One region of the Iodobacter arcticus genome, then DNA from elsewhere that is predicted to be linked to it. Evidence: predicted binding sites of a transcription regulator. Region 1 holds the regulator's gene; the other holds the start of a gene.

Region 1 (4,837 bases):
CAACCATCCCCACAAAGCCCCTACAATCAGCGTATCCGGCCATCTTTTTATCGGTAAAAATAGCCGCATATAAGGTTGAATTTTAAGCCATAAAGGGCGCCCGGCTTTTTCCAGCAATAAAATAATAGATGACCAGCCCGCCATATAACTGCCAAGCAAAATCAATAATAAATTGGCAAGGATAAACAAGCCGCTTTTCACGCTTTGTAATGAAAGCAACACAGACAAAGAGCCTAGCAAGCCCGCAAGCATACCAATCAGGCAATAGCCCAGCAAGCGACCAAGGTTAAACCCCAAATGGTAATGCCAGCGTGGGCCCTTTGGGAGCTGCAAACTAAAGGCGGCAACGACACCACCGCACATTCCAACACAATGCCCGCCCCCTAATAAACCGGCTAAAAACAAAGCAAGAAAATCTAATTCCAGCATTAGTTTATATCAACTTAGAATAGCTCCCTGCGCGAGGGGCATGACGCAAATAGCGATCAAAAACCATGGCAATCGAGCGGATCAAAAAACGCCCCTTAGGACTAACAATGATTGAATCGTCTCTCACCTCAAGCAAACCCTGAGCTTGAAGCGGCATAAGCAAAGCAAGCTCTTCAGAGAAATAGCTTTTAAAATCAATCAAATAAGCCAATTCTACAGGCTGAAAACTCAATTCAAACTGGCACATTAAAGATTGAATCACCGAGCCACGCAAAAAATCATCGTGTGTGATCATCAAGCCACGCTCTATCGGCAAACGATCTTTATCTAAGGCCAGATAATAAGCATCTAAATCTTTTACATTCTGGGCAAAACAATTGGCCACTTTGCCGATTGCTGACACACCAAAAGCCATCAGATCGCAATCGGCATGCGTTGAATAACCCTGGAAATTCCGATGCAACTGCCCTCTTCTTTGAGCAATTGCCAGCGGATCATCAGGTAAAGCAAAATGATCCATGCCGATATAGATATAACCCGCGGCAAGAAGCTGATTCACACTGCTTTGCAAGATGTCGAGTTTACCCTCTGTTGAGGGTAGCTGCCCAGCATCAATGCGTCTTTGCGGCATAAAACGCTCGGGCAAATGGGCATAGCTATACAGGGCCAGCCGATCTGGGCGCAAAGTGAGGACACGCTCAATCGTCTGGTACATCCGGGCCTGAGTTTGATGCGGCAAGCCGTAAATCAGATCAATACTCACGGACTTAAAGCCATTGGCACGTGCGGCATCAATCACCGCTCTGGTTTCTTCCTCGGTTTGAATCCGGTTCACCGCTTTTTGCACCTGCGGATCAAAATCCTGCACGCCCACGCTCATGCGGTTAAAGCCAATTTGCCCTAACAATGCCACAGTCGCCGCACTGACTTTGCGAGGATCGATTTCAATTGAAAACTCGCCATCAGGCTTTAAATCGAAATAATGACGAATACCGTCCATTAATCGCGTTAATTGTGCATCGCTCAGAAAAGTGGGTGTGCCGCCGCCAAAATGCAACTGAGAAATCTTGCCACGCTTAGTTAATAATGCGGCCTGTATTTTTACTTCTTTAAGTAGATAATCGAGGTATTGATCCGCTTTACCCTGATCTTTTGTAATGACTTTATTACAGGCGCAGTAATAACAAATGGTATTGCAAAAGGGCAAGTGAAAATACAATGACAGCGGTTTTATTCCAATACCGGGCTGTTGCTGGCGCACACTTTGCTCATAGCGATCTGCATCCATTACAGCAAATCGATCCGCAGTGGGGTAGGATGTATACCTTGGCCCTTTCCCGCTGTGTTGGCTTATCAAGTTTCGATCAAAATCAAGTGGCTGTAAGACCGTAACATTATTTTGAAGCATGCTGTTTTATCCTTATTTATCATATGAGTGCAGCTTGCCTAGATTCATTTTTTATAACCTTGATCGATATCAATATCTGCACCGGAAATAACTTGCAGTGATGGATATCTTAAAACACTGAATTGAAACGCCCAATGACACCGACATCTCATATTCCAGTACGTGACCTTAGCCTCAAGCACCTGCGCCAAAGCTGCATTAATTGCAGTTTGCGTGAGCTTTGCTTGCCGATTGGTCTTTCCGCTGATGAAATGCGCGAGCTTGATCACTTAATTACCCAAGCCAAGCCGATTAAGCGCGGTGAAGCGCTCTACCGTGCAGGAGAGCCATTTCGCTCCCTGTTTGCGATTCGCTTAGGTTTTTTTAAAGCCAGCGTAATTTCTGAAGATGGTCGCGAGCAAGTCACCGGCTTTCATATGACCGGTGAGCTCATGGGCATGGATGCGGTTAGCTCTGATCTGCATACCTGTGATGCCATTGCCTTAGAAGACAGCGAAGTCTGCGAGCTGCCTTTTACTGATATGGAAGAACTCAGCCGCCGCATCCCGATCTTGCAACATCATCTTTATAAAATGATGAGCCGCGAAATTGTGCGCGATCATGGCGTGATGCTTTTATTGGGAAATATGAAAGCAGAAGAACGTATTGCGGCTTTCTTGCTAAATTTATCTCAACGCTTTGCCATTCGGGGATATTCTGCCAGCAGCTTTCATTTACGCATGACGCGTGAAGAAATCGGCAGCTATTTAGGCCTTAAGCTTGAAACCGTGAGCCGCTCATTATCAAAATTCCAAGAGAACGGCTTAATTAAAGTGCAAAACCGCTTGATTGAAATTCTCAATCCTGAGGCACTCAAACAATTGATTAACAACTGCCAACAATAAGCCACTATGACTCTATTCAATGGCCCTGTTTTATTTCTTGCCCCAGCGGCCATTCTAGAGTCATTGCAATCTCGGCTTAAACCCTTGCAAATGGCACAGCTCATGCTGCTGCCGCTTGATATGCAATCGCAAATCCCCTCTTTACCCCACAATGGCCTGCTTATTTCTGCAGGCCATGCTGATTTAGCAGGCTATTTGCAAAGCGCTCAATGGGCGCAGGCACAAGGCTGGCATCATATTGATCTGGCCCTGATTGGCGAGCCTCAGTGCGCCGCACAATTAGGCTGGATGATGGCCGCCAGCGGCGACGACACAGCCCTACAGCTTGCCGCCCCTCTGCTCGATGCCTTAGCCCCGGCAGGTCGCAACAGCTGGCTGCATGCCGGCGGCAAAGGCGCAGCCAGCTTTTTGGCGCTGCTACAGCACATCATGATGCAGCCCCTTATTGAAAGCTGGAAAGTCATCTTTCCAAATGGCAAGCCATCACCCAAAGCTGATTTAAGTAAGCTAGCCGAGCTGCAAACCGCACAATGGCAAGCCATCGCCCCGCTTTGCCAGCAATATTTAGCTTTGGCAGAAAATAGATCTTTTCAAGCACTGCACACACAGCTCAGCGCCTTCAGTTTGCCAGAGCATCAAGAGCCAGCAGCTGCGCTAGCGCAATTTTTAATGCAGTTTTTTCGCCGTGCAAACACGCCCGCATCTCATCATCAGCCAAACAGTTGATCTATCAAACAATAAAAAACAGCCCCAACTGGGGCTGTTCGCTTATAAAACCAATCAACTAGCGCGTATTACTTCCCGCCCAAAGCCTTAAACGCTTGTGCCGATGCAGCTAAACGAGCACGACGCGTTTCGATCAGGCCCTGGCTGGCCGCGTAAAACTCACGCTGCGCATCCAGCACATCCAAATAGCCCGACAAGCCTGATGCATAGCGTGCTTCTGCAAGTTTCAGGCGCTGCTCCTGCCGATCAGCAAGGCGTTGCTGGGCTGTTAGCTGCTTACTCAACCATACCTGATCAGATAACACATCGGCGGCGTCTTTAAACGCCAGCTGAATGGTTTTTTCGTATTCAGCCACGGCAATCACTTTCCGGGCTTCCGCAATATCAGCGCCAGCACGCAAGCGTCCACCATCAAACAGCGGCAGGCTGATTTGCGGTAAAAAACTCCATGCACGGTTGCCGCCAGAGAATAAATCCTCCAGCTCATTACTCATCACACCGCCGCTGCCCATTAAAGTGACTTTAGGAAAGAAGGCCGCGCGAGCCGCACCGATATTGGCATTAGCTGCAACCAGCTTTTGCTCCGCAGCGCGCACATCTGGGCGCTCGAGCAAAACGGTAGAGTTTAATCCGCTGGGCAACTGAACGACTTCCGCATTTAAATTGGCCGCAGGCAGGCTCACCGCCTCACCCACCAAAACAGCGAGCGCAGTTTGCGCATTGACAGATTGCCGGGCTAAAGCCGCATGATCGCTGCTTGCGCTATCTTGAGCTGCTTCGGCCTGCAACAGATCAAGGCGATTAGCCACGCCCACATCCATACGGCGCTTCACCACCCGCAAACTTTCGGCCCGCGCCGTAGCGGTTTGCTCGGCAAAGCTGCTGCGTGTCTGTAGGGCTTGAGCGCTGTAATAGCTATTGGCCACATCGGCAATCAGCGTGCTGCGTACCGATTGCTGCGCCTCTTCACTTGCCAGATAGTTGGCCTTGGCCGCTTCACTTAAACGACGCACACGGCCCCAGAAATCCACCTCGTAAGAGAGCAGCGCCAGATTAGCCTCATAGCGGCGGCTGATATCAGCGTCTGGATTGTTGCGGCTGATATTGCCCGAGCCATTGGCATTTACTGAAGGCAAAAAATCCGCCTTCTGAATACCATACAAGGCACGGGCTTCTTCGATTCTGGCCGTGGCGATTTTTAAATCGCGGTTATTAGCCAGTGCTTTTTCAATCACCGCACGCAAAGCAGGATCGCTAAAGTAACTGGCCCATTGCGGTGTATCCACATCCGCAGGTTGGCTACCCACCACACTGGCAACAGGCGCTACAGGGCGAATGTAATCCGGCCCCATCGCGCATGCGCCCAAGCCCAGCGTCATCGCCAGCAGCA
Region 2 (4,837 bases), on a different contig from region 1:
ATCCATTCCGCTTAAATAAAATGTTCCGATTTTTTGTGTAGAAGGGTTGCTGCTATTTGATTTCGCCGCTGTTTCAATAATATGTTTAAGCGCGGTGAGATTGCGTTCAGAAACTTCATCATAAGCCCCATAGCGAGCACGATCCGCAGGCACAGGATGATCCTCCAGCCATTTTCCATTGGCATACTGATAAAAATTACTGCAAGGATCAGCCGATCTATCCATTGTATTGGCTTCTATCACTAAATTATTAGCCTGGCTTAATGCGGAGCCTGCAATAAATAGCGCAGCAATGGCGGTACGAATTGGATTAGACATGGGGCGGAGATCTTATTTATTGAGGGATTAGCGATGAATTTACGTGGCTATGCTGTTTAAATATATTGGGGTAAGCGAGATGTAAAAAACTGTTGCTTATTGTATTTTGTTAAGGAGTGAAATATAGTTGTAAAACGCAACTACTTTTGAGCTGGTATGAATGCAAGATCATTAAGATCCTTATCGCGGGATATTGTCCGTGAATTGGGCGTGTTTTCTAAAAAATGTGGCAAGGTCGATCTTAGCCCAGTTGAGGCGCATATTTTGATCGAGCTGGAGCAAGCAATGCAGACCAATTTGCAATTGGCTGAGCGTCTGCGGATCGATAAATCTAATATCAGCCGCACACTGCAAAAATTAGCGGAAGAGGGGCTGATTCAATGGCAGGCCCATGCTAGTGATAAGCGCAGCAAGCAGGCTGCTTTAACTTTGGCTGGGCGGGATGTTTTGCGTGCCGTACATGCTGAATACGATGTAGAAATTGAATGTGTTTTACAGCAGCTCGATTCGGCGGAGCAGCAGCGCTTACAGGCGGGCTTAGATTTATACCGGCAGGCTTTAAACGCGGCGCGTGCACAGCGGGGCTATCAAATTCGCTTGATGGTAGAGGTGGATAATTCGGCGCTTGCGGCGGTGATTCGGCAGGTGTCTGCTGAGCATGGTCTGAGTGAAGAGCAGGGGTATGGCGTGGCAGACCCGCATTTGGATCAGCTTTACCCTTGCTATCAGCAGGCTGGGGCGGCGTATTGGGTGATTCAAAAAGAGTCGGGGGCTTTATTGGGTGGGGCAGGGATTGCACCACTGGCCGGGGCAGATGCATCGGTGTGTGAGTTGCAGAAGATGTATTTATTGAATGATTGCCGAGGCTTGGGGCTGGGCAAGCGTTTGCTGATGATGGCGTGTGATTTTGCTAAGCAGGCAGGGTATCGGCAGTGTTATTTAGAAACGACGGCTAGCTTGCCCGCTGCTTTGGCCCTGTATACAAAAATGGGCTTTAGGCAGATTGCTCAGCCTATGGGGAAGACGGGGCATCACTCTTGTGAGATTTTTATGCTACGGGACCTATAAAAAAACCCCGCCTTAAAAAGACGGGGTTTAGTGCAGCTTTTACTTCTTGGCCACATGATGGCCGCCAAAGGCGTTGCGCATCATCGATAGCAATTTAGCGACGTAATCGCCTTTGCCTTGGGTGGTGTAGCGCTGGAATAGCGACGCTGCAATAACCGGAGCAGGAACGCCTAGTTCTACGGCTTCTAGCACGGTCCAGCGGCCTTCGCCTGAATCAGGAACGAAGGGTTGGATGTCGTCTAGCTTGGTGTCGTTTTTCAGCGTGTCGGCAGTTAAGTCGAGTAGCCAAGAGCGGATCACGGAGCCATGACGCCATGTTTCAGCGACTTCAGCCAGATCAAGATTCAGTTCTTTTTTGGCTTCCAAGAGGGCAAAGCCTTCGGCAAATGCTTGCATCATGCCGTATTCAATACCGTTGTGAACCATCTTCACATAGTGGCCGCTACCTGCTGGGCCTGCGTGAATCCAGCCGCGATCTGATGCTGGGGCCAAGATTTTAACGAAAGGCTCGGCCATCGCAAATGCGTCTTTTTCGCCGCCAATCATGATGGTGTAGCCGTTAGCTAAGCCCCATACGCCGCCTGATACGCCTGCATCCATAAACTTAAAGCCTAGGGCGTTCAGTTCTTTTGCATGGCGTTGTGAGTCTTTATACATGGCATTTGCGCCATCAATAATCAAATCACCTGGTGCCATCAGTGCGGTTAGCTCGCCAAACATGGTTTCGCTGATTTCACCCGCTGGCAGCATCATCCATACCACGCGCGGGCTTGGCATTTCTGCGATCAGGCTGGCTACGGAGTCAAAACTGCGGATATTGGCGTGTTCAGCGGCAAGCTGGGTACGTGTTTCGGCGCTTACGTCAAAGCCAAATACGGTGGCTCCGCCAGCGGCCAAACGACGTGTCATATTGCTGCCCATTTTACCGAGGCCAATCATTGCAATTTGCATTTTGAGCATCCTTGTTTGTTGGTTTTCGTTGCTGGGCTTGTGCCCCAGCGGGAATAACATGCAGCATGAACCTTAGTCGCATGTCTGCCAATTGGGAATTATGGCACTATGCATTGTGCGTAGTGCGAAGCAAATGCCTACAAAATGCAGTAAATGGTGTTTTTCAATGTTTTATACGAGAATTTTGCTTATTTTTGCAAAATTGATCTCGATTAAGGCAAAATATATTGCAGTGCACTATGATTAAAAAGTCGTCATAAAGCGTGTGGGCTTTGTGAACAGACTCTCTGTGTGTGGGTACGGTGCGTGCGTTGCTACTTTTTGGTGGCCGCACGCTTTTTTCTGTCCATCATTGTGGGCTTTGTTTGATTTAGCTTAAAAAGCACTACGCCATCTCTCTTTAAGCTCCCCTATGTTTATCATTCGGGGGTGCTTATGGCCCTGCCCCAACTTGTTTGCCCAGCGGGCAGCTTGCCTGCTTTAAAAACTGCCGTTGACCAAGGTGCTGACGCGGTTTACCTCGGTTTTAAAAACGCTACCAATGCCAGAAACTTTGCAGGCCTTAATTTTAGCGATGCGCAGCTTAGCGAGGGCGTGCGTTATGCCCATGCTAAAAACCGTGAAGTATTAATCGCAATTAATACTTACGCCCAAGCAGGGCGGATTGCGGATTGGCGTGCTTCGGTCGATAAAGCGGTAGATTTGGGTGCTGATACGGTGATTCTGGCTGATCTGGGGCTATTGGAATACGCCTACCGCACTCATCCCCATCTGCATTTGCATTTATCGGTGCAAGGCTCGGCGACTAATTTTGAAGCGATTAATTTAGCGTACGAGTGCTTTGGCGTGCGCCGTGCCGTGCTGCCGCGCGTGCTGACCCTGCCGCAAGTTGAATACGTGATTAAAAACACCAAGGTAGAAATCGAAGTATTCGGTTTCGGCAGCCTCTGTGTGATGGCCGAAGGCCGCTGTATTTTATCTAGCTATGTGACTGGCCAATCGCCGAACACCCACGGTGTATGTTCCCCTGCGCATTTTGTACGCTGGGAAAAACAAGGTGAGCGTATGGATGCCCGTTTAAATGGCGTGTTGATCGATCGTTTCGAAGCAGGCGAGCCAGCGGGTTATCCCACGCTATGCAAGGGGCGCTTTGAAGTCGATGGCGATACCTATTACGCCATGGAAGAGCCGACCAGCCTGAACACCCTTTCGATCTTGCCCGAGCTGATACGTATCGGCGTGGCGGCCATCAAAGTAGAAGGCCGCCAGCGCAGCCCATCTTACGTGAGCGAGGTGACCAAGACCTTACGTATGGCGATCGACGCCTCGGCCGACCCGCGCTATTCAGTCAAACCCGCTTGGCAAGCCACGCTGGATAAAGTATCCGAAGGACATCAGCAAACCTTGGGTGCGTATAGCAGACCGTGGCGATGAGTTAGCTCGTGTCTAGGCGTAGGGCGGGTGCAACCCGCGTATTTTTCAGCATCGCTCGCGGGTTTCACCCGCCCTACAAAAAACATTTCGCTTATGTTGATAGGATTGGGTTGCAAGCCGCGTATCTTTTTATATCGTTTCGCGGGGTTTACCTGCCTTACAAGTACAAATTATGGGCTTATAAAAGCAGACCCATTAGGAATAACAATGAAACTCTCTCTTGGCCCTATCCTTTATTACTGGCCTAAGCAGCAAGTGTTGGATTTCTACGCCGAGGCAGCGAGTTGGCCGGTGGATGTGATCTATCTGGGCGAGGTGGTTTGCTCGCGCCGCCACGAGTTGCGCAGCGCGGATTGGCTGGAGGTGGCGGAGCAGCTGCGTGCAGCAGGTAAGGAAGTGGTGATTTCGTCTCAAGCACTGTTGGAATCCGCTAGTGATCTTTCTAGCTTAAAAAAGCTGGCCGAGGCGGGCGGCTGTATTGAGGCTAATGATTTAGGCGCGGTTAAGGTGGCGCGAGATTTAGGAATGCGCTTTGTAGCTGGCCCACATCTTAATATTTATAACGGCGCGGCCTTGGATTGGTTTGTGGCTCAGGGGGCGATGCGCTGGTTGCCCTCTTTAGAAAGTAGCCAAGGCACCATCGCCGCTATTTTGGCCGAGAAAACGGCCGCCATCGAAACCGAAATCTTTGTACATGGCCATTTGCCGCTGGCGTTTTCGGCCCGCTGCTTTACCGCGCGTTATTACGGCTTAAGCAAAGACGCGTGCGAGTTTCGATGCTTAGATCATGCCGACGGGCAACTGGTGTCTACCCGCGAGGGCCAAGGATTTTTGCGACTGAATGGCATTCAAACTCAGTCTTCCGCCTGCCAATCGCTTTATGCCGAATTGCCACAAATGGCGCAGATGGGCATCGATTATCTGCGTATCAGCCCCCAATCCACCGGCACGGCTGAGCTGGTCGCTGCCTATGCAGAGAAATGTACTTATCCCAATGCTATCCACGACTTTTCAACAGCTTATCCACAGGGGCTTGTGAATGGTTATTGGCATGGTGAAGCGGGCA

Evidence for each region. Region 1 encodes FNR, which switches genes on or off when oxygen is low (the NO sensors DNR and NnrR bind a similar motif). Its sites were predicted from a motif close to TTGATNNNNATCAA; they were not measured.
Region 2: the regulator FNR is predicted to act here: its motif matches at 2,540-2,553, upstream of gnd (phosphogluconate dehydrogenase (NAD(+)-dependent, decarboxylating)).

Annotation. Positions count from the first base shown of each region.
Region 1 covers NZ_JBHTBQ010000044.1:190,175-195,011, forward strand. The annotation lists gene ACFQNF_RS18400 (sulfite exporter TauE/SafE family protein) at 1-429, opposite strand, end outside; gene hemN (oxygen-independent coproporphyrinogen III oxidase) at 434-1,837, opposite strand; gene fnr (fumarate/nitrate reduction transcriptional regulator Fnr) at 1,972-2,721, shown strand; gene ACFQNF_RS18415 (hypothetical protein) at 2,728-3,447, shown strand; gene ACFQNF_RS18420 (efflux transporter outer membrane subunit) at 3,516-4,837, opposite strand, start outside.
Region 2 covers NZ_JBHTBQ010000006.1:327,022-331,858, forward strand. The annotation lists gene ACFQNF_RS04260 (M13 family metallopeptidase) at 1-318, opposite strand, end outside; gene ACFQNF_RS04265 (bifunctional helix-turn-helix transcriptional regulator/GNAT family N-acetyltransferase) at 475-1,386, shown strand; gene gnd (phosphogluconate dehydrogenase (NAD(+)-dependent, decarboxylating)) at 1,426-2,397, opposite strand; gene ubiU (ubiquinone anaerobic biosynthesis protein UbiU) at 2,773-3,771, shown strand; gene ACFQNF_RS04280 (U32 family peptidase) at 3,979-4,837, shown strand, end outside.